One region of the Sporosarcina sp. YIM B06819 genome, then DNA from elsewhere that is predicted to be linked to it. Evidence: riboswitches for the same ligand, from Rfam matches in the RefSeq annotation. Region 1 holds a riboswitch; each other region holds the start of a gene.
The links. Region 1 has a riboswitch for cobalamin ahead of R2B72_RS12625 (ABC transporter substrate-binding protein). Riboswitches for the same ligand answer to the same signal wherever they lie in the genome.
Positions count from the first base shown of each region.

Region 2: linked by a shared signal. The riboswitch ahead of metE (5-methyltetrahydropteroyltriglutamate--homocysteine S-methyltransferase) and the one ahead of R2B72_RS12625 (ABC transporter substrate-binding protein) in region 1 are both predicted to bind cobalamin.
Region 3: linked by a shared signal. The riboswitch ahead of R2B72_RS03495 (ribonucleoside-diphosphate reductase subunit alpha) and the one ahead of R2B72_RS12625 (ABC transporter substrate-binding protein) in region 1 are both predicted to bind cobalamin.

Region 1 is NZ_JAWLIQ010000017.1:18,601-26,589, forward strand. Features, by position in the region: gene R2B72_RS12610 (hypothetical protein) at 1-6, opposite strand, end outside; gene R2B72_RS12615 (S-layer homology domain-containing protein) at 297-1,214, shown strand; gene R2B72_RS12620 (transposase) at 1,380-1,520, shown strand; cobalamin riboswitch at 1,882-2,025, shown strand; gene R2B72_RS12625 (ABC transporter substrate-binding protein) at 2,142-3,122, shown strand; gene R2B72_RS12630 (iron ABC transporter permease) at 3,115-4,110, shown strand; gene R2B72_RS12635 (adenosylcobinamide amidohydrolase) at 4,112-5,587, shown strand; gene cbiB (adenosylcobinamide-phosphate synthase CbiB) at 5,587-6,543, shown strand; gene R2B72_RS12645 (pyridoxal phosphate-dependent aminotransferase) at 6,530-7,606, shown strand; gene R2B72_RS12650 (bifunctional adenosylcobinamide kinase/adenosylcobinamide-phosphate guanylyltransferase) at 7,588-7,989, shown strand, end outside.
Region 2 is NZ_JAWLIQ010000012.1:84,418-92,406, reverse strand. Features, by position in the region: gene R2B72_RS09875 (phosphatidylserine decarboxylase) at 1-232, opposite strand, end outside; gene pssA (CDP-diacylglycerol--serine O-phosphatidyltransferase) at 246-785, opposite strand; gene R2B72_RS09865 (hypothetical protein) at 1,026-1,196, shown strand; gene R2B72_RS09860 (DEAD/DEAH box helicase) at 1,314-2,759, shown strand; gene metE (5-methyltetrahydropteroyltriglutamate--homocysteine S-methyltransferase) at 2,958-5,252, opposite strand; cobalamin riboswitch at 5,432-5,572, opposite strand; gene R2B72_RS09850 (PTS mannitol transporter subunit IICBA) at 6,044-7,462, shown strand; gene R2B72_RS09845 (BglG family transcription antiterminator) at 7,511-7,989, shown strand, end outside.
Region 3 is NZ_JAWLIQ010000005.1:143,328-151,316, forward strand. Features, by position in the region: gene R2B72_RS03480 (alanine/glycine:cation symporter family protein) at 1-408, shown strand, start outside; gene R2B72_RS03485 (sulfatase) at 788-2,188, shown strand; gene argS (arginine--tRNA ligase) at 2,486-4,150, opposite strand; cobalamin riboswitch at 4,641-4,823, shown strand; gene R2B72_RS03495 (ribonucleoside-diphosphate reductase subunit alpha) at 5,146-7,368, shown strand; gene R2B72_RS03500 (flavodoxin) at 7,353-7,793, shown strand; gene R2B72_RS03505 (ribonucleotide-diphosphate reductase subunit beta) at 7,748-7,989, shown strand, end outside.

The DNA of each region.
Region 1 (7,989 bases):
TTTCACATAAACACCTCAAATTGATTAATAATATTTAAAAATAAACTAAAAATATACAGTATTACAGTATATATAACTTTTTGCAAAGAAAAGGAAGTATTGCTAGAAGTGAAACTTTCCGCACAGGTTGATATATTCACATGGGGTAGCAGTCGTTTTTTTTAACTACATTGAATGATTTCTAAAAAATTTGATATCTATATATATTATATCATGATATTCTTAATAACAGAACATATATTTTGTTCTTCAACATCCATCATATATGTAATATAATTGATTAGGAGGAGTAAGTTATGAAAAAAACTAAGCTATTTACAGCGGCACTTGTTAGTATTGTAGCAACAGCATCATTTACCCCATTAATTGATGCAGAAGCTACAACATTTAAAGATGTGAAGCCTGGAACGGAACAGGCTGAAGCAATTCAATCACTTGTGGACCGTCAAATCGTTTCAGGTTATAAAGATGGGACATTTAAACCGAATGATCCTGTGACTCGTTCTCAAGTAGCTAAAATTATTGCGAGTTTTCTGAAATATGATAAAAAAAACCTTTGGGATGTGGGATATAACGATGTAACAAAATCAAATCCGAACTATGAGTATATTACATACTTGGCAAATATAGGTGTATTTGATTCGGATGCTAAAAATTTTAATCCTAATAAGCCTTTAACGCGTGCACAATTAGCTAAAATTTTTACACAAGCATTTGAGTTATATTACGGTGTAAATACTGATTTTGCGAATCCATTTAAAGATGTAAAAACAGAAGAACACGAATACTATATCAAAACACTCTATGCAGCTGGAATCACGACTGGGAAAACCCAAGATACCTTTGGGATTTCTGATAATGTAACGAGAGGAAATTTTGCTGTTTTTATAAAACGTCTAGAGGCATTTTTAGAACTTTCTCGCGTACAATTTTATGCTGAGGATTTCAACACTAAATATATTTATGCAGGTATTATAAAAAATGAAAGTGATGTTGATTCATTAATCCACCCAAGCTCATTCGCACCAGTAGTAGAGGAAACAAGTCATTTATTTTATGCAAATAAACCTGGGATAAGCTATATATATGTAGGTGGTTTTAATGAAGATTATACGAAAAAACCTGCTGACGTTTACAAAGTTGTTGTAGAAAAGAAAAATGGAATCTTATACGTTACTAAAACAAAATTAAATCGCACATACTCCGCTTCGTAGGCTATGGTGAGCAATTCTTGAAGAATTGGAACTTTTTTTGCTTTTAATTTCCGAATGCGTGGTCTAACTCCACCGTCTTTAGACGGTATACACTTTTAGCCTTCTCCTTCGATGTCCATACTTGGGGTGAGGTGAAAAGTATGGACGGATACAGAAAAAGTAGTCATGCGGTTTTTGATATCAAGTATCAAGTATCATGTAATTTGGGTAACGAAATATAGATATAAGGTATCACATGGTCCAATTGCAATAAGAACACGGGAGTTAATCAGGCAAGGGGAATCACTATTTTGCAAGGAAGTGTAGGAAAAGAACACATTCACATGTAGAGAGTGGTGCCAGGTATAGCCACAATTAGGCCAACAGGATGTTGGTCATGGATTCGTTGCCAATTGAGCTGCGAAGGGTTCGATTTGCCGTATTTCTGTACTTTTTTCTAGTGTGTTCAAAAATACCTACGACACACCAAGTTCGAAAAAGGAAAATACCCACACCACACCTAGTGTCCAGTTACTGACACCATTCGCGTCCTTCCGCGAATTGGGGCAGCAGCTGGCACATACAGTGGTGTTAAAATGCCCTCCCCACACTAGGTTCATTGATAGTAGTACCAACCCCCCCCCTCGACACCACCAAAATTTGTAGTATACTAAAAGTTGTACAAAATTACATAGCCAAACATAAAGGTGCCTCGTCATCAGAGACGAGGTTAAAAGGGAAGTCGGTTCAAATCCGACACGGTCCCGCCACTGTAAGTGTCCGCATGTTGCGAACACGAGTCAGGAGACCTGCCTTTATGAATCACCCGATAGCCTACGAGGATAGGTTTGGTGAAAATCGGTCCGTCTATGCGTCCGTATTTTTACTAAACATTCCTCCGTATTTTTACGGGGGATTTTTATTTGGAACAAACAGGAGGAAAGCAAAATGAAAAAGATGTGGAAATTATGGTTGATGTCTGTGCTGGCGGTGTTGTTACTTGCAGCATGTGGAACAACTACAACAGAAGATCAGCCAAAAGTAGATGGAACACCACAAGACGAGGTCGCACAAGACGACGTTATTGAAGAGGCATTTCCAGTAACACTAACAGATGCAGTCGGTAATGAAATTACACTCGAAAAAGCGCCTGCAACAATTGTTTCTATGACACCAAGCAATACGGAAATTCTATTTGCCCTCGGATTGGCGACTGAAATTATCGGCGTCAACGATTATGATAATTATCCAGCAGAAGCACTTGAAAAAGAGAAAATCGGTGGCATGCAATTTGACGTTGAAAAAATTGTTGCTATGAATCCAGAAATTGTCTTTGCGCATGAGTCGGGACTTAGCACAGGTGCAGAAGGTCTACAACAACTTCGTGATGCAGGACTACCAGTCTTCGTTGTGAAAAATGCCCTGGACTTCGAAGAAACATATACATCGATTAAAACGATTGGACAAGCAACAGGTAAATCAGCAGAAGCTGAAAAAATCGTTGCGGACATGAAAGCAAAAGTTGTAGAAGTAACTACTAAAGTAGCGTCAGTAGAAAACAAAAAAACAGTGTTCGTTGAAACATCACCAGCTCCGGAAATTTACACGCCAGGTAACAACACGTTTATGAATCAGATTCTCGAGATGGTAGGCGCAGAAAACATTGCTGCTGACCAAGAAGGTTGGTTCATGATGGATCCAGAAGAAATCGTTAACCGCAATCCTGAAGTCATCATTGTGATGTATAGCTATATCGATACAGCTGTCGAAGATGTTTACAAACGCAATGGATTTGATTCCATTACGGCTATTAAAAACGAAGCAGTTGTTCAAGTAGATGAAAACAAGACAAGCCGCACAGGCCCACGTCTTGCAGAAGGCTTGGAAGAAGTAGCAAAAGCCATCTATCCAGAGGCTTTTGGTGAATAAATCTAGCGTTGCCTACATCGTATCCATCGCCACGCTCCTTGTGGCGATTTGGCTCGGTGTATCGATCGGCTCTGTGAATATACCGATCAGTACGTTATGGAATACAGCAGCGGATGCGACTGCTACGAATATTCTCTGGAAGATTCGTATGCCGCGAGTCGTATTGGCAGGACTTGTCGGTGCGTCGTTGGCGATTGCGGGAGCTGCTTTTCAAGGGCTACTCAAAAATCCGCTTGCTGATCCCTACACCCTCGGAGTGTCATCCGGCGCCTCTGTCGGCGCTGTGATGACGCTTTTTTTCGGTATTTCCATTCCGGTTTTTGGCATGTATACGCTACCCGTTTTTAGTATGGTTGGGGCGGCACTGACGATGTTCCTTGTATTGGGCTTCGCTCGCCTTGTCGACCATTCCATGAAGATGGAAACGATTATTTTAACTGGGATTATCTTTGGTTCATTTTTAGGTTCAGTGTTGTCGCTCATGATTGCGCTGACAGGGGAAGAACTGCGTCAAATTATCGGCTGGTTGCTTGGTAGCGTATCCATGCGCGGTTGGAATTACGTCACGATGATATTACCATTTGTCATTGTTGGTTCCATAATGCTATGGCTATGTCGCCGCGAATTAAATGCCATGTTGTTTGGCGAAGAACGTGCGCATCATTTAGGAGTCAATGTTAGACGCCGAAAGTTTATGATATTAATTGGGGGCTCCATTCTGACAGGGGCCGCAGTTGCGGTGTCTGGTACAATTGGCTTTGTAGGACTTGTTGTGCCGCATATGACACGTCTCCTTTGGGGGGCAGATCACCGTCATTTATTGACATTATCGTTTTTGAACGGTGCATCGTTACTCATTATTTGCGATTTGATTGCACGGACGATTATTTCGCCAACAGAATTACCAGTTGGTGTCATTACGGCATTTATCGGCGCGCCGGTATTTGCATTTATTTTCTATAAACAACGCAGGAAAGGGGCCATGTGACATGCTACAAGTTGAAAATTTAACAGGTGGCTACGGCAAGAAAGCTGTCGTAAAGGCTGTCACATTTGCGGTTAAGAAAGGCGAAGTGTTGGGCATTTTAGGCCCGAATGGTAGTGGGAAATCAACGCTGCTGAAGCTTATTTCAGGCATTCTTTCGAAACAGGAAGGTTCTGTCGTCATTGACGGGAAGCAGGCTACCGATTATTCACAAAAGGAATTTGCTCGCAAGGTAGCCGTGTTACCACAGCTCCATGCCCATGCCTTTTCGCATTCCGTCCATGAAACCGTATCGCTCGGCAGGTATCCGCACCAGTCTGGGCTTTTTTCTTCTTGGTCCAAGGATGATGAACGTGCTGTCAATGAAGCGATGCAGCACACAGCCATCACGCGCTACAAAGATACACCGATTGAATTGTTATCAGGTGGGGAACAGCAACGTGTTTTCGTGGCGCAAGCACTCGCCCAGGAAGCACCGGTTTTATTGTTAGATGAGCCGACGAATCATCTCGACATCGCTCATCAGCAACAATTATTGGATACGATTCGCAAGCAGGCGGTCGATAAAGGGCTGACTGTTGTGTCGGTATTCCATGATATTAACTTAGCGTCGTTGTATTGTGACCGCTTGCTGTTGATGGATCAAGGGCAAATTGCTGCCATTGGGGCACCACAAGACGTCGTGAAGGAACAAATGGTTGAAACTGTCTATCAGGCGCGGGTTAAGACGCAAGTGCATCCAGAGTTGCCGAAGCCACAAATTACACTTCTTCCCGACACAACAGGAGAAATCCAACCGTTTACAGTGACACTCGAAGATTTTACAGTGTCATCGGACTATGTGGCTTTGCGTACAGCGGGTCCGCTAAAAACGATGTCGTCTGCTGTCCATAATGCAGGAACGGGATGGTACCGTGCATTTGTCAACCGCCATGTGGATGCCGATTACGATAGTGATGATGTCAAAGCCGAAATGGCAGCCTATTTGGAACAACAAGGTTTTCATGGAACAGACACGGTCGGCATGATGACGGCAGTGACAACGGAACATGCCGAAGTAGAATGCTATCAAGGGGATTTTGGCACGGTGTTAATCGCCGTGACGGCTGGAGTTGGTAATGCGGTCGATGTGTCGCAAGCGCTCCATCGTGACCGGGCACCACGCATTGGTACCATCAATACATGGATCATTGTCAACGGTACATTATCGGACGAGGCCTTTATTCAAGCGATGATTACAGCAACTGAAGCGAAAACAAAAGCGCTGCAAGTGGAAACGATACAAGATCCACTAACGGGTACAATTGCAACGGGGACGTCAACAGACAGCCTGCTTGTTGCTGCAACACAACAAGGTGAATTTCTGCCTTACGCAGGACCGATTACGCCGCTGGGCAAATTGATTGGCCATGGCGTCTATGATTGCACAATCCGTGCGATCCATGCCTATAAAAAAGCGAAAGGGTGGACATCCACGTGATTCCTGCACACTTCATCGCCATTGCGATCGGTTTTTTATTGGACCGTATCGTCGGGGATCCACCCACCTGGACGCATCCTGTTCGCTGGATTGGTACGTTTATTTCAAAACTGACGTTTTTATTGAATAAAGGACGTTCCCGCACAGGGAAAGGGGCACTTACGCTCTTTATCACAGTGGGGATTGTCTTCGCAATTGTCTTCACCATGGTCACATTCGCTTATCAAATCCATCTATTTGCCGGTATTATTGTGGAAGGTATTCTCATTGCAATTGGCCTGGCACAAAAGAGTTTACGCGATGCGGCACTAAGCGTGTACGAGCCGCTTGTTGCGAAGGATTTACCAGAGGCGCGCACAAAGTTATCGTGGATTGTCGGTCGCGATACTGACAAATTAAAGGAAAGTGACATTGCACGAGGGGCGATTGAAACCGTGTCTGAAAATACAGCGGATGGCATTACGTCGCCATTATTCTGGGCATTTTTACTCGGCGCACCGGGCTTATGGCTGTACAAAACGGTCAATACACTCGATTCAATGATTGGCTACAAAGATGAGCGCTATGAACAGTTTGGCAAGTTTTCTGCACGTGCGGATGACGTATTGAATTTCATCCCCGCACGCATTACAGGCTTTCTTATTATTTTTTATTCACCCAACGAAGGCAAGTTGGGCTTGATGAAACGTTTTGCGGGTTGGAACCGAGATGCACGGCGACATCCGAGTCCGAATAGTGGCTTTTTAGAAGCGGCGACAGCTTGGCAACTAGGCGTGACAGTAGGCGGTAAAAGTACATATCGTGGCAAAGTATCTGAGCGACCAGAAATTGGTCCGGGTACTGTTCCACTGACAGCAGCACATATTAAATTGACCATTAAACAAATGCATATCGTCGCCTTTGTTTTCTGGCTCATTTTTACTGTGATTGGAGTGTTTTTCTATGCAATTGCCTGAACACGGTGCCAATCCGCATCATGTCTATGCGACAGTAGGCATTGACTTGCCAGCGCGTGTATTGGATTTTAGCGAAAACGTTAACCCGGCAGGTCCTCCACAAGCCGTTCGTGAGATGTGGCCGGAGTTATTGGCGGACATCGGGGCGTATCCAGATCCAGCGGGCGAACCTTTTTTGGCCGAGGTCGCTAACTTTCATGAAGTTGCCAAATCGTCTGTATTTGTAGGAAATGGGGCTGCAGAATTGCTGGCACTTGTCGCGGAACGCTACCGAGGGAAGCGCGCAATTGTTGTCCATCCGACGTTTTCAGAGTACGAAGCAACACTGACAGCCAAACAAGTTGAGATTGTCCGCGTTGTGGCAGTTGAAACGGATGGATTCAAGCTGCCTTTGCGTGAAGTCAAACAAGCGATGTCATCAGCTGCCGTTCTCTATCTATGCACGCCAAACAATCCAACGGGCGTGATACCGGAACGTGATGTTTTACATGACATCATCCTTTACGGTGCCGAAGTGGGTTGTGACATTGTGTTGGATGAGGCTTTTATCGATTTTGTTGATGAAACGCTGTCATTCATCCCGGCAATAACAGAACATCCGCATGTCATTGTTGTGCGCTCGATGACAAAAATGTACGCGATTCCGGGGATTCGACTTGGCTATGTCGTTGCAAGTCCGACTGTAATTGCGGGAATAAAAGGGCTGGCGCCGCATTGGAATGTCAATGGCATAGCGGCGCGGATTGGGGCGGTTTGTTTAGCGGAAGAATCATTCCGACAACAGGCAATTCAGTATAGCAATCAGCAACGTGAACAGTTAACGGCATTTCTGAAAGCAAATAACTGTATAGTGACGGATTCCGTGACGAACTTCCTGTCATTTAAAGTAGGGCAAGATGCCGCCAACGAGCTATATCGGGATTTATTGGCACGAGGCATCGTGCTTCGGCACTCAGAAAATTTTCGTGGCATGGATGGCAAGTGGTTTAGAATTGGCATGAAAAATGAGGCGGAAATGGCTGTGCTGACAGAGGAGATGAGGCGATGGTTCTCGGAAAACTAACGTTCATAAGTGGTGGGGTTCGCAGTGGGAAAAGTGCTAATGCGGAACGATGGCTCGTGGATGAAGCGAGACGAAATGGTAGACGACTGGTTTATATCGCTTCGGGTAAGGCGACGGATTCGGAAATGTTGGCACGCATAGAGCGCCATCGGCAAGACCGTGCTCCTCAAAAATGGACGACGCTGGAGCAGCCGATCAAGCTGGAAGAAGTATTGCCCGCCATTCAACAAGGTGATTATGTCTTATGGGATTGTTTAACTACTTGGTTAGCGAATGAACTATACGAAGGTTGGGAAACGGAGACACCATGCCTTAGTCAAGTGGGCTGTATGGAACAAAAAGTACAGAAGTTGTACGCAACCATCGATACACTGCTTATGACA
Region 2 (7,989 bases), on a different contig from region 1:
GTGAAGTGTCAATTTGCCGACTGCCTTCTTTTAATTGGCGCGTAAACAGGGCTTGTAAACTGTCATAATGACGAATCGGGTGTTCCATTTCTGCTTCATTGATGCGATAGGTGTTAGCAAAAGGCTGGATCAGTGGGCGACTCCATCGGGAAGTCGTCACTGATTTTAATAGGCTAGATGCTACTGGATTGCCTGTTAGTTCGACAAAGTATTTAAAGAGTGTTTTTTTCAAAATGATCCCTGCCTTAGACTTTTGTAATACGAATATTGCTGACCATTAATGCCGATAGAACAACCATTAGTATGATAAAGAATAGAGGCTGCATATAAGGAATAAGGAAAAAGCTGAGTGTCATCAAAACGCCTGCTGCTGTAATTGGCAGACCGCAAAAGGCTCCATCAAATTCAGTAGAATTGTAGCGGGCAAGACGAACTGCACCAGCCAATATATAGATAACCGTTACAATGATGCCAGCCCAAATCTCCGTACCTAACGCCATTTCGTAGATTAATAACGCAGGCGCAACGCCAAATGACACGAGGTCACACAAAGAATCGAGCTCTTTGCCAAAAAGAGATTCTGCATCGAAACGTCTTGCGACCATTCCATCAAAACGATCAAATAAAGCTGCAAGGAAAATAAATACTAAACTCATATGGGCTAAGTCTTTTATAACAAGAATAATGGCGAGAACCCCAAAACTGAGATTAACTAAAGTAATGGCATTCGCTAACTGTGCTTTAATCTTCATTTTTGTATTATCAAAGTGTCCCAATGAAAACATGAACTCCCTCCTAACTGTATAATTTTATTTTTCATAGCTTTTACCCGAACTACCCGAGGATTTAATAATACCACGACTTGGCTAGAAAAGATTGCCCTGTAAGGTGAATCGCACTAATTTTTGTTTCATTTTATTGTATTCTTGAGTAAGTTAAAAATTGAACCCTAACTTTTGGGATGAAAGTGAAATGACTGAACCATACTAACGGAGAACTACAATGTTAGTAAGGGAGGTTTTGTGATGAATAAAAAAAATGATAAAATTAGCACGGCAGCTTTACGGAAAAAAACAGGCAAGATGAAAGAAGAAATATCCCTTGAGTTAGAAGAAATTGGGAATTTGAATCCGAAATATGAACCGATGACTCCGAATGACCGACAAAAAAGTGAATCGGAACGGACGTATAAATAAGATTTTTAAAGATAAGCTGCAGTCTTCGGACAGCAGCTTATCTTTGTGAAAAACCATAATAATCTCTATACTTTCGTATATAACCTGTTCATGGGATAATGTACGAAGAATGTGAGGTTGATGAGGATGTCATTTCAAAATTATCGATTAAGTAGTGAAATTATACGAGCGCTAGACGGGCTCGGGTATTCATCTCCAACAGAGGTACAGGAGAAAGTGCTTCCTGCTGCGTTAGACCGTACTGATTTGGTCGTGAAATCGCAGACGGGGAGTGGGAAGACGGCGGCGTTTGGTATTCCAATTTGTGAGATGGTCAATTGGGATGAAAATAAGCCACAGGCGCTTATTTTAACGCCAACACGTGAATTGGCGGATCAGGTTAAGGAAGATATTACGAATATTGGTCGTTTCAAGCGGGTCAAAGCGGCTGCTGTCTATGGTAAGCAGCCTTTTGCTTATCAGAAGGAAGAGTTGAAGCAGAAATGCCACGTTGTTGTGGGAACGCCAGGGCGTGTATTGGATCATATTGAGCGTGGGACGCTGGTGCTGGAGAAAATCGATTATCTTGTGTTAGATGAAGCAGATGAAATGCTGAATATGGGCTTTATCGACCAAGTTGAAGCGATTATTAACCAATTGCCGAAAAAAAGAACGACGATGCTATTTTCTGCGACGCTTCCGGAAAAGATAGCAACATTGAGTAGTAAATATATGGACAATCCCGAAAATATTGAGATTGCGTCAACGGTTACGTTAACGGACCAAATTGACCATTCGCTAATTATTGTCAGAGAGCAGCAGAAGTTTGATATGTTGCGCGATGTGACAGTTGTTGAAAATCCAGATAGCTGTATTATTTTTTGCCGAACGAAAGATCAAGTAGATGGAGTTACAGAACAGCTTGAGAAATTCTTTTACACATGTGATAAATTGCATGGCGGTATGATGCAGGAGGATCGCTTTGCGGTGATGGATGCCTTCAAGCGAGGAGAGTTCCGTTATTTAGTAGCGACGGATGTTGCTGCACGCGGAATTGATATTGACAGTATTACGCATGTTATTAACTATGATATTCCTTTGGAAAATGAAAGTTACGTTCACCGAGTTGGGCGAACGGGGCGTGCGGGTAAAAGAGGGAAGGCAATTTCCTTTGTTACACCTCATGAAGATAAATTCTTAGCAGACATCGAAGCTTATATCGGTTTTGAGATTCCACAACGAAATGCGCCATCTAAGCAAGCTGTTGAAGCCGCAAAGGATGCATTCATTGAAAAAATGGAGCAACTGCCTAAGTTGAAAAAGGATAAAAGTGAACTTGTAAGTAAAGATATTATGAAGCTGTATTTCAATGGTGGTAAGAAGAAGAAGTTACGGGCATTTGACTTTGTCGGTACCATTACTAATATTCCAGGTGTGACGGGCGAGGATATCGGTATTATTAAAATCCAGGATACGGAGACGTATATTGATATTTTAAATGGTAAGGGCAAGCTCGTTTTGGATGCAATGCGGACGACGACTGTAAAGGGTAAGTTATTGAAGGTGCATAAAGCGAATAAATGATAATCAATTACGCCGAGGCTTTATCTTCATTCAGCGGGGGGCTTCTGCTGAATGAAGATAAAGGGAAAAGCCAGCCTTCCTTCCATTTCAGGTTTTGAAATGGGGGGAGGCTGGCTTTTCTAGTGTGAGTTTATGAAAATAGAAGTGAGTTTGCATGATTTACGGGCGAGTCCACAAAATCTCCCGCATTTTCACCAATTATTTCTGCAAAACAGCATAGCGCTCTCGCATTTTATTCGTAGCAAGGACCATGTTTTTCAATGCCGCTATTGTTTCTTCATGCTTTCTTGTTTTCAAGCCGCAGTCTGGGTTAATCCAAAATTGACTTGGTTCGAGTACTCCTAAGCCTTGCTCGATGACGTCGACCATTTCTTGGACTTCAGGTACTCGTGGGCTATGGATATCATAGACGCCGAGGCCAATGCCTTTGTCGTATGAGAAGTCATTGAAGGCAGAGACGAGATCGCCGTGACTTCGTGATGTTTCGATAGAGATGACGTCTGCATCGAGTCCGCTGATGGAGTCGATGAAGTCGTTGAATTCACAGTAGCACATATGCGTATGAATTTGCGTTGTATCCTGTACGGAAGCTGTCGCGAGTCTGAATGCATTGATGGCCCATTCAAGGTAGTAGTTCCAGTCCGACTTTTTGAGTGGCAAGCCTTCGCGAAGGGCAGGTTCGTCGACTTGGATGATGTGGATGCCAGCAGCCTCCAGTGCTTCAACTTCTTTACGCAACGCGAGTGCAATTTGATAGGTAACTTCTTTGCGTGAAATATCGTCGCGCACAAATGACCAGTTCAAAATGGTGACTGGGCCTGTCAGCATGCCTTTCATCGGTTTGTCCGTTAAGGATTGGGCATAGACTGATTCTTCAACTGTCATTGGATTGATGAATGTCACATCTCCGAAAATGACTGGTGGTTTGACACAGCGTGAGCCGTAGGAAACAACCCAAGCTTTTTCAGTGAAAACAAAACCGCCTAATTTCTCTCCGAAATATTCCACCATATCTGTTCGTTCGAATTCACCATGAACGAAGACATCTAGTCCAATTTCCTCTTGAATAGCAATCCATTGTTTAATTTCATCGCGAACGAAGTCTTGGTATTGTGCATCCGTTGACTCGCCTTTACGCCATTTAGTCCGTGCACGACGAACTTCGGGAGTTTGTGGGAAACTACCGATTGTCGTAGTTGGCAATAGTGGCAAATTAAATGTTTCTTGCTGCTTATCACGACGTTCTTTGAATGGCGATTTTCGCTTGCTGTCTTGTTCTCCAATGTTTTGCACGGCTTCTAGCAAATCAGGGTGATTTCTTGCTGGTAAGTCCGCTAGATTTTGACGTGCTGTTACACTTGCTACTACTGCGTCATCGATAGTATGATTCCCTTCTCGTACGCCTTTTACTAGCGTTGTGACTTCCACAAGCTTTTCATCTGCAAAAGCAAGTGCGGCTTTAATCGTTGCGTCCAGTTGCACCTCTGATTGCACGGTAACCGGAACATGCAACAGACTGCTGGAAGGTTGTACCCAAATGCGATCCACTGGCACAATCTGTGTCAATGTATCGAGCAAAGTAGCTTTTTCTTGCAAGTCTGCACGCCAGATGTTGCGTCCATCAATTAAACCAGCAGCAAGCACTTTATCCGCTGGGAACCCATGTGATTGCAATTGTTCAAGATTCTTCTCTGCACCTTGTGCAAAATCAAGACCAATCCCGGCAACAGGCAGGTTAACAACTTCTTCATAGTGCTCAACTGAGTCAAAATACGTTTGTAATAAAATATTGGCATTGGACGCTTCCACGCTTAATTGTTTGTAAATTTCAGTAACAGTTTGGATGTCTTCTTTTGTCAATGACGTTGATAGAATAGGTTCTTCAAGTTGAATCCACTGTGCTCCGGCATCTGCTAATTCATTCAAAATCTGACTGTATAAAGGAATTAATTGCAAAATGAACGCAGGAATATCTTTTTTGTCATAGCCTTTTGAACGTTTTAAAAACGTATATGGTCCGATTAAAACAGGCTTGCCATCAATGCCTAACTTTTCTTTCGCTTCCAGATAGGCATTGAGGGGCTTGTTCTCTGTTAATACTAGTTTTTTCTGGCTATATTCAGGAACGATGTAATGGTAGTTCGTATTGAACCATTTGGTCATTTCTGACGCAACTGCTTGGTCATTACCGCGTGCAATCGAGAAATATGTTTCGAGTGATACATCGCCACCAGACCAGTTAAAGCGTTCAGGAATCATGCCAAACATCACAGCTGTATCGAGCATCCTGTCGTATAAAGTGAAATCACCGACAGGAATCAGGTCAATTCCCGCAACTTTCTGTTTTTGGAGGCGCTCGAGACGAAGTTTTTCAATTTCCTCGAGGAATAGACTTTCCTCTAATGTTCCAGCCCAAAAGGCTTCAAGCGCTTTTTTCCATTCTCTGTTGCCCCCGATATACGGGTAGCCGATCGTACTGCTGACAATTGACATAATGATTCGTCTCCTCTTTTTATGAAGTGAAGAAGTGTTTTTTAGGTAATAAAAAAAACACTTCTAACGAGGGTTAGAAATGTTTACGTAGCTGATTCCGTTGAAACGGATCGTACTTGCATGCGAAAGCATACAAATCATTTGCGTTGTCATCCTAACACTCCCTATCGACCGTAGGGTAGAGCGGTACAAAAATAGGCAGTTATCTGGCTTCAGCAATATTGCTGTTACAGTGGCGGGACCGCGCCGGATTATCGTTTCACCGGCTTCACTTTTAAGATCTGACAAACTCTCAGACCACCTATTTCTATTGCTTTACTATTTAATTATCGATGTGTTCAAAACTATCATGTATTTATTATTCTGTCAAACAGAACATTTCGAAGTCTCGATAACTAGGATTAAAAAAATCTACTTAAGAAAGACTTACACAATAATTATTTTTCTAACTTGCTTCAGCAGAAATCCCGCGTTTCTATAAGTAGCGTTTTGAATGTAAAGTAGCTGATTTAATTCAGTATGGGTTCAAACCCTGCTGAATCAAGTTATCCTCCGGAGGATGTCACAAATTTTGAAAGGAATAAATTGTGCAAGCACAATTTAAAATTTGGACTCAATTACGCTGTGGCGTAATTGATAGTAAAAACCCTCCCATACGAACTTTAGTAGTGGCAACAATGAAGGTGACAGATTAGGGTTTACATTAGATTGCTTACCGAATGTAAACGCTTTATTGTTAATGTTAATAACAGATGTGTACCACATCACTGGGGAGAAGGGAGCTAACAATTATGACGAACGAACAACAAGGTTCTGGTATTAAAGTAAAAGTTCAGCGTTTTGGAAGTTTTTTAAGTGGCATGATTATGCCAAATATAGGTGCATTTATTGCTTGGGGGATTATTACAGCATTATTTATTCCAACGGGTTGGATTCCAAACGAAGATTTTGCACAACTTGTAGGACCTATGATCAATTACTTACTACCAATTTTAATTGGATTTACAGGTGGACGTCTTGTCCATGGAATTCGTGGGGGAGTCGTTGGTGCAACGGTTACAATGGGGGTCATTGTAGGGGCAGAAATTCCAATGTTCCTAGGTGCAATGATTGTAGGACCTTTAGGTGGATGGGTGATTAAGTGGGTTGATAAATTAATTGAAGGAAAAATTAAGGCCGGCTTTGAAATGCTTGTCAATAACTTTTCATCAGGTATTATTGGATTCTTTTTAGCGCTGGTTGCTTTTAAAGGAATTGGACCAGTAGTAGAGGCGTTGAATAAAGCACTTGGATCAGGTGTGCAAGCGATTGTCGATGCCAATCTATTGCCGATTGCAAGTATATTAGTAGAGCCGGCAAAAGTATTATTTTTAAATAATGCCATTAACCATGGTGTGTTAGGTCCAATCGGAATTGAGCAAGCTACTCAAACAGGTAAATCGATTCTCTTCCTGTTGGAGGCTAATCCAGGACCTGGTTTTGGGATATTGCTCGCTTATATGATTTTTGGTAAAGGTATGGCGAAGCAAACAGCATCAGGCGCAGGAATCATTCATTTCCTTGGAGGAATTCATGAAATTTACTTCCCGTACATTTTAATGAGGCCATTGCTATTGGTTGCAGCAATTGCGGGAGGCGCAACGGGCGTATTTACACTTCAATTATTTGGAGGTGGCTTGGTTGCGGCGGCATCACCTGGTAGTATTTTTGCCATCCTAGCGATGACACCAAAAGGCAGTTATTTAGCTGTTATTGCCGGTGTGTTCTTTGCAACGCTTGTGTCATTCATCGTGGCATCGATTATTCTAAAAACGGGTAAACAAACTGAAGAAGATGATTTGTTGAAAGCGACGGAAAAAACGTCTGCATTAAAAGGTAAAGAAAGTCGAGCGGCAGACTTTATGCAACAAGCAGTAGCTAAAGAAGTATCACTTTCAGCTGTTAAACATATTATTTTTGCATGTGATGCAGGGATGGGATCTAGTGCGATGGGTGCTTCGATTTTGAGGAATAAAGTGAAGAAAGCCGGCTTAGATGTTGAAGTTTCAAATATGGCAATTAATAACTTGCCAGTAGATGCGGAAGTTGTGATTACTCATAAAGATTTAACAGATCGGGCACAGGCCAAAGCACCAAATGCCTATCATATATCAGTCGAAAACTTCTTGAATAGCCCGAAATACGATGAGCTACTTGAAAAGTTGAAGTAATCATAAGGAATAGCAGAACTCGGCCTATTTATGGGCTGAGTTTTGCTAATGGCAAGAAAATGCAGCGTTAATGGGGTGTTTACGATGTATATTTCGGCTCGTGAAAAAGCAATTATCGAGGTGTTGATTGACCGGCAAGAAGAACTGACTATCAAAGAGTTATCGAAAGAAATCAATGTCAGTTCTCGGACAATTCATCGTGATTTGGATAGAATTGAAGAGCTTTTACGGGGCTATCATTTGGAGCTGTTGCGAAAAGCCGGGGTTGGCATTCAGATTATAGGTGCTAACCAACATAAAGAGGACTTGAAAAGAGAGCTGAATGTATTTACTTTTCGTGAATATACGTTAGAAGAAAGGCAGACGATGATCCTGTGCATATTGTTCGAATCATCTGAGCCTGTGAAGCTTTTTGCGCTTGCCAATGAATTACGTGTCACCATTGCGACGATTAGTACGGATTTACTAAAGCTGGAGCAGCAAATGAAACCGTTTGAACTGTCGATTGTGAAACGAAGAGGCTATGG
Region 3 (7,989 bases), on a different contig from region 1:
GTGCACGTAGGGGCATGGGCTCCGTATTTCATCGCAGTTGCCATTATGTTTTTCGCGTTTAGTTCGATTATAGGAAATTACTATTATGGTGAAACCAATATCGAATTTATCAATGCGAATAAATCATGGATGACGGTTTACCGTGTTGCTGTACTTGGTATGGTGATGTTCGGTGCAATGGCAAAAGTTAGCGTTGTTTGGAGCATGGCGGATTTATTCATGGGGATGATGGCGATTTTGAACTTGATTGTCATTCTATTACTTGGTAAAGTCGCATTTAAAGTGCTGGATGATTTCACGATTCAACGTAAAAAAGGGTTGAATCCAACATTTAAAGCAAGCACGGTACCGGGTCTTACAGGTGCTGAGTGTTGGGAAGATCGACCGTCTGAAAAGCTCCACAATTAAAATTGCAAGTGAAGCGAGTTTTTCCTCTATTTAGTTGAGGAAAGACTCGCTGTTTTTGTTGTATAGAAAGCATCTATTTCGATGGGTTTTACTAGCACATCATCAAATACGTTTGTCATCAAGGCTTTTTGTGTACTCTAGTAATCAGTAACGCTCTCAAAAGTTAGAATTATTTGTATAAACTGACGAAAAACTGTTTTTTGATATTCGACCTATGGTAAGTTGTTGGTTAGAGGATTTACAAAAAAGAATTAATGGGGGGAAATAATAAGACAGCGATTCATTATGTTGGTTGTCATTTTTGGGGTGCCTTTTAGTAGAATGATTAAAATCGAGGATTGCAATGTTACTATTTGAAGAGAATAGGAGATGGGGTAAATTGGAACAAAAACAGACGAAACCTAATATTATTTTTATTATGAGTGATGATCATGCAGCGCATGCGATGAGTTGTTATGGCAGTAAAATTAATGAGACGCCTAATCTTGATCGTATTGCCGATGAAGGTATACGTTTTGATAATGCTTTTTGCACAAACTCAATTTGTGCACCGAGTCGTGCTGCAATTTTGACAGGTCGCTATAATCATATGAATGGCGTTAAAACACTAGGTGATAAATTTGATAGTAGGCAACAAACAGTTCAAAAGATCTTGCAGGACGATGGTTACCAAACTGCACTCATTGGAAAATGGCATCTAGGTCACGGAGGGATTCATAATCCGACTGGTTTTGATTACTGGAACGTGCTTCCGGGTCAGGGGGTGTATCATGATCCCCAGCTTTACGAAATGGGCGAAAAGAAAGTGTACGAAGGATATGTAACAGATATTCTCACGGATCTTTCGTTAGATTGGATGAAAGGTAGACATAAAGATAAGCCGTTCATGTTGATGTGCCATCATAAAGCGCCACATCGCCCATGGGATCCCGATAAGAAGCATGCACATATGTACGAGGATGTTCATATTCCGGAGCCGGAAACATTTAATGATGATTATTCAAATCGTTCGGAAGCCGCAAAAGAAGCAAAAATGAGAATTGATCGAGATCTGACTGAAAGAGATTTTAAAGTTACACCACCCGAGCATCTATCTGATCAAGAGTTGAAAAGTTGGAAGTATCAGCGTTATATTAAAGATTATTTGCGTGTGATTGCTTCTATTGATGATAATGTTGGGAGAATACTTGATTATCTAGATGAAGAAGGATTGACTGAAAACACAATGGTCATTTATACATCTGACCAAGGTTTCTTCTTAGGGGATCATGGTTGGTTTGACAAGCGGTTTATGTACGAAGAATCACTTAGAATGCCATTTATTGTGCGCTACCCACGAGCAATTCAACCTGGAACTGTCACAAAAGATTTTGCGCTTAATGTGGATTTTGCAGAAACCTTCCTCGATTATGCGGGAATTGAAGTGCCGGAAGAAATGCAAGGGACGAGCTTACGTCCAGTTATGGAAGGAAACACTCCGGATGATTGGCAAACATCAATGTATTATCGATACTGGGAACATTTGAGTAGTGAACATAAGGTCGGTGCACATTACGGAGTACGCACAACAAGATATAAACTTATTTATTATTATGGTGAAGCGTTGGGCGCATCGGATGCGGTTGATGAATCAAGGACACCGGAGTGGGAATTATTTGATTTAGAGAAAGATCCATATGAAATGAATAATGTTTATAGTGATCCGAGTTACAGTGAGACAGTAGTCACATTAAAAACCGAACTGTATCGTTTGAAAGAAGCAGTGGCGGATTATGAATAAATAGAGTTGTTATTGTATCATTTCAAGAAAGGCGAGAGATGAAGATAGGAATGCCTGCCGATTAACCATTTACTTGCTTAATGCATAAGTAAGCGAAGGCTTGAAAACCACCTTCTTCTCTAAACCATATTCATCTTGCTTTCGGCGAAATATTCACGACATCAATACAAAGGTGCAAGCATAGCTAGAAACGACTTCGTCATTTCTAGCTATGCTTTTTTTCGGTCATCTAATTTGATTCGTTATTCATTCTAGATGATATGCCAATGTGTCTGGAGTAAATTTCTAGCGTAAAAGTCACATCTCCTCAGGTGCTACCATTCCTAATAATCGCAAAGCCTCTTTCAAGACAGTGGCCGTACAGCTGATTAGCGAGATTCGATAAGGTAGGTGATCGGCGTCTGACAACACTTGGACATTGCCATAAAAGGAGTTGAAGGCTTGTGCAAGATCAACTGCATATTTTGCGATGAAGGAAGGATCCACATGGTCTGCAGCTCGTTTGACGACTTGTGGGAACTGCTCGAGTGTTTTCACGATCTCCCATTCAAAATCATTGACTTCGCCCACTGTAAAAGCAGTTGCTTCTCCAGCTTTTCTGAGCACTGCATAAGCCCGTGCGCATGCATATTGGACATAAGGACCAGTTTCACCCTCTGTTTGGAGCATGGTCGCCAGATCGAACTCGATATCATGTTTTCGATGCTGCTTTAGATCACTGAATAGGATAGCGCCAACACCAATGGCTTGAGCGATCTCTTTTTTATTCGATAAATTAGGGTTTTTCTCTTCAATATTTTTGTGTGCAAGTTTGATAGCATCGTTTAGCACTTCTTCCAATAACACGATTTTGCCTTTGCGTGTGGACATCTTCTTGCCATCCTGCAAAATCAGTCCGAAAGGGATATGCTCGATTGTATCTGCCCAGTCGTAGCCCAGTTTGCTGAGCACCTGTTTCACTTGTGTGAAGTGTAGACTTTGTTCATTACCCACGATGTATAGGGATTTTACAAAATTATACGTTGTTTTTCTATCAATAGCAGCGCTCAAATCACGAGTAGCATATAATGTCGCACCATCTGATTTTTTAATCAAACAAGGCGGTATGTCTTCGCCAAGCTCGACGACTAACGCACCATCCGACTCCGCCAACAATCCTTTGTTAGCTAACTCGTTGACGACGGGCTCCATTTTGTCGTTATAGTAAGCCTCCCCGTTATACGAATCGAAGGTAATCCCCAGCAAATCATAAATGCGTTGAAACTCTTTCAATGATTCCGATTTAAACCATTTCCATAAGGCAAGTGCTTCCGTATCGCCGTCTTCTAGCGCTTTGAAAGCAGCTCTACCTTCATCATTCAGCGAATCGTCTAGCTCTGCCTCTTTATGGAAACGGATGTATAGTTTCAATAGCGTTTGAATTGGTGCTTGTTGGACTGCTTGCTCACTGCCCCATTTTCGATACGCTGTCAGTAATTTACCGAACTGCGTTCCCCAATCCCCGATATAATTAATTTTCACTGGCTTGAAGCCATTTTTTTCGAGCAATAAAGCAATCGAATTACCGATGACAGTAGAACGCAGATGTCCCATAGAGAACGGCTTGGCAATATTAGGGGAAGACAAATCAATCGTCACGATTCCGCCATTGCCATCATTGTTGGAACCGTACGCTGTTGATTGCGTGTGGATTGTTTGTAGTAAAGAGTCGGTAATGACAGAACGATTCACAAAGATATTCACATATCCACCCACAGCTTGTGCTTTTGAGATGAGTGGATGATGGATTGCTTTTGCTAGTTCTTCGGCAATGCTAACAGGTGATTTTCTAAGTTCCTTGGCAAACGGGAAACAAGGTAGAGCTAAATCGCCTAGATGTGTATGGGTAGGCCGTTCAAGCATACTTTCGTTTAGTGGAATCGGACTAAATTGTTGTAGCACTTGCAAGATATCTTTTTTCATCGCTAACACTCCCTCTATTTAATTGAACAAAAAAAGCCCTCGCCTCAAATTAATGAGACGAAAGCTTAACTTCCGCGGTACCACTCAAATTGCCCGTAAAGGGCCACTTTCTCATAACGGCGAGACACCGGCTACACAAGCATCTTCGAAGTGCGGTTCACAAACATTCTTTACCGGGCTCTCATCGTCCCCAGTTTGCTGAAAAAGAAATGAAAGCTACTCTCTTCATCATAGATATTGTATTTGAATGTAGCAAAAAGGTGATGGGCTGTCAACAGAATATTGACTAGAAAATTTTTTCGATTTTAACATTTTGTGAATAACTTTTTCTTTTTTACAGTAATGCCGATGATGGCGGTTTTGCTAATGTGGAAAAGTTATCTGTGGATATGTGGATAAGCACTTGTTTATCGATTGGGAAAACTTTCTACCTATTTACGTGTGAACCACAACATGTTAGGGTATATAAAGAAAACAAGGCACTACATATAGTATTGAACGAGGAAATGGTACCGACACCGGTTTAAAAGGGAATCCGTCATCATGGAGCTGTCCCCGCAACTGTAAACGCCGACGACCGCCAAATAAGCCACTGTGGAGAATTCTATGGGAAGGCCAAGGCAGGAAGGACGAAGCGTGAGCCAGTAGACCTGCCACTCATCGTTAAGCGACACTTTCTTCGGGGGTTGAGAGGTGGAGGCGAAAAGGATGCTTTTTATTTGTATGCGTCTGATTCCGTTTCCAGCACTCAACCCATGGGCGATAAGCTCTACCGACAAGGTGGACCTGTCGCCTTTTCATTTTAGTCAGCCTAGGTTCAACCCCGGCTGACTAAAATGAAAGCCTCCGGCGGATGTCACAGATCTTTTAGTGGAATTTATCGAGCAAGCTCGATAAAGATCTGGACACAAATACGCCAAAGCGTATTTGATATGAAAAACAACTAAGAATTTAAACGATACGATACGTAATATTAATAGAAGGAGATGGTTCGTATGACAATTCAAATCGCAAAAACGAACATGGATCATGTTTTGGACGCATTACAAAGTGAATTTGGAGTAGCGCAAGTAGAAGCACTTGTCATTGCAAGTGAACGGTGGCAGCAGAAATATCCGGAGGGTTCTGAGTCTGAATGGGCGAAAGCGATGACATTAGAATCATTGAGTAATTTGGATGAAGCGTCGACTTATTGGACGTTTGTTGCAGCACGTATTCACCTCCATGATGTTTACGCTCGCCAGGAGCAACAACGCGGTGCGAAGGTCTATACAGATTTCGCTGACAATGTTTCTCGCCTTGTTGAGCAAGGGTTATACACACCAGTATTAACAGAAAAATATTCACGCGAAGATCTTGAGCATCTTGGTCAATTGATTGAACCTGAACGGGACAAGCTATTTACATATATCGGATTGAAAACATTGATGGACCGCTATGTTGCGGTTGATTACAACAAAAAATCAGTTGAACTTCCGCAGGAGCGTTGGCTGGTCATTGCGATGACGCTGATGCAAGATGAGACTGTAAATCGCCTGGACAAAGTAGGGGAATCGTACTGGGCAATGAGTAATTTGTACATGACAGTGGCGACGCCAACGTTGTCGAATGCAGGGAAACCGCATGGCCAGCTTTCGAGCTGCTTTATCGACACGGTCGATGATTCTTTGCAGGGCATTTACGACAGTAATACGGACGTAGCGAACTTGTCGAAATATGGTGGCGGCATCGGCGTTTACATGGGGAAAGTGCGCAGTCGTGGCGCATCGATTCGTGGGTTTAAAGGTGCATCGAGCGGTGTTCTTCCGTGGATTAAACAGCTGAATAATACGGCAGTTAGTGTTGATCAGCTTGGCCAACGCCAAGGGGCAATTGCGGTTTACTTGGATGTTTGGCATAAAGACATCTTCACATTCCTTGACCTGAAGCTGAATAATGGAGACGACCGTCTGCGTGCGCATGATATTTTCACAGGTGTTTGCCTACCGGACATTTATATGGAACAAGTGGAAGCGCGTGGTGAGTGGAATCTATTCGACCCACATGAAGTTCGTACAATCATGGGCTACTCCCTTGAGGATTTTTATGATGAAACAAAAGGGACAGGTTCTTTCCGTGAGAAATATGAGGAATGTGTCAACCATCCTACTTTGAGCAGAGAAACGGTTCCAGCTATCGACCTAATGAAACGCATTATGCGTAGCCAACTCGAAACAGGCGTGCCTTTCATGTTCTATCGCGATGAAGTCAATCGTGCCAATGCGAACAAGCATGAGGGAATGATTTATTCATCAAATCTTTGTTCGGAAATCATGCAAAATATGAGCGCAACAAAATTTGAATCAGTTACATTGGAAGACGATATCGTTGTTACGCGTTCAAAGCCTGGCGATTTCGTCGTTTGTAACCTTTCATCCATCAACTTGGGTCGTGCTGTTCCAGCAAGCGTTTTGGAAAGACTTATTACAATCCAAGTACGTATGCTAGATAACGTCATCGATCTGAATAAAATCCCAGTTGTCCAGGCACAACGGACGAATTCTCGTTATCGTGGAATCGGCCTTGGAACATTCGGCTGGCATCATCTGCTGGCGCTACAAAACATTCAATGGGAATCCAATGAAGCAGTGGATTATGCTGATAAATTATATGAAAAAATCGCCTTTTTAACAATCAAAGCTTCTGCGGAACTGGCGAAGGAAAAAGGGGCTTATCCATTATTTGAAGGCTCTGATTGGCAATCCGGGTTTTATTTCGAAAACAAGGGTTATGATTCGAAGGAATGGCGTGAACTGCGCATTGACGTGGCGACAAATGGTGTGCGTAATGGCTATTTAATGGCGGTTGCACCAAATAGCTCTACATCTGTGATTGCGGGGTCAACGGCATCCATCGATCCAATCTTCAAGCCTTTTTATCATGAAGAAAAGAAAGACTATAAATTGCCAGTAGTCGCGCCTGATCTCAATCACAACACCTATGATGTCTACCGTCGTTCTGCTTATATCGTCGATCAGCGTTGGTCGATTAAACAGAACGCGGCAAGACAGCGTCATATTGACCAAGCGATTTCTTTCAACTTGTATGTACCGAATTCGATTCGTGCTTCAGTGCTGCTTGAGCTTCATGTGCAAGCTTGGAAGTCGGGCATGAAGACGACGTATTACACGCGTTCAACTGCAACGGATATTGAAGAGTGTGAATGGTGTCATTCCTAATTGCTTACGCTTCTTGGAGCGGAAATACCCAAGAAGTTGCTGACATGATTGAGGAAGTATTGGTCAACGAAAATATCAAAGTAACAACGTATCGAATTGGTGGGGGTGTCATGCCGAACCCCCGCCATTTCGATGCGCTAATTATCGGTTCATTTACATGGGATAAAGGTGCAACGCCTGATGAAGTGAAGGATTTCGTCGCAGACGTTGGTTATAAACCGGACAATGTCTACGTTTTCGGAACGGGAGATACACAATTTGGCGGCGACGAGTTGTTCTGCCATGCCGCCGTGAAGTTGGCACGATTTTACGGGTCTAGCTATGAGCCTTTAAAAATTGAACAAAGCCCACGTGGCGTGCAACAATCAACAGTCATCGAATGGTCGAAAGGGGTCATCAAGCATTGGAAAAACTTACACGAGTAAAGGTATTAGAACCCGCAAATCCAAATAAATCAACCGCTATATTTGGTGGTAAAGCGAGCGGAATTCTTAACTGGAACGATCTAGCACATCCACATTTCTATACATTACGACAACGGATTCGTTCGCTGTTCTGGACCGCCAACGAGGTAGACATGACGCAGGACGTTAAGCAATTCTCGTCACTAACGAAGCCAGA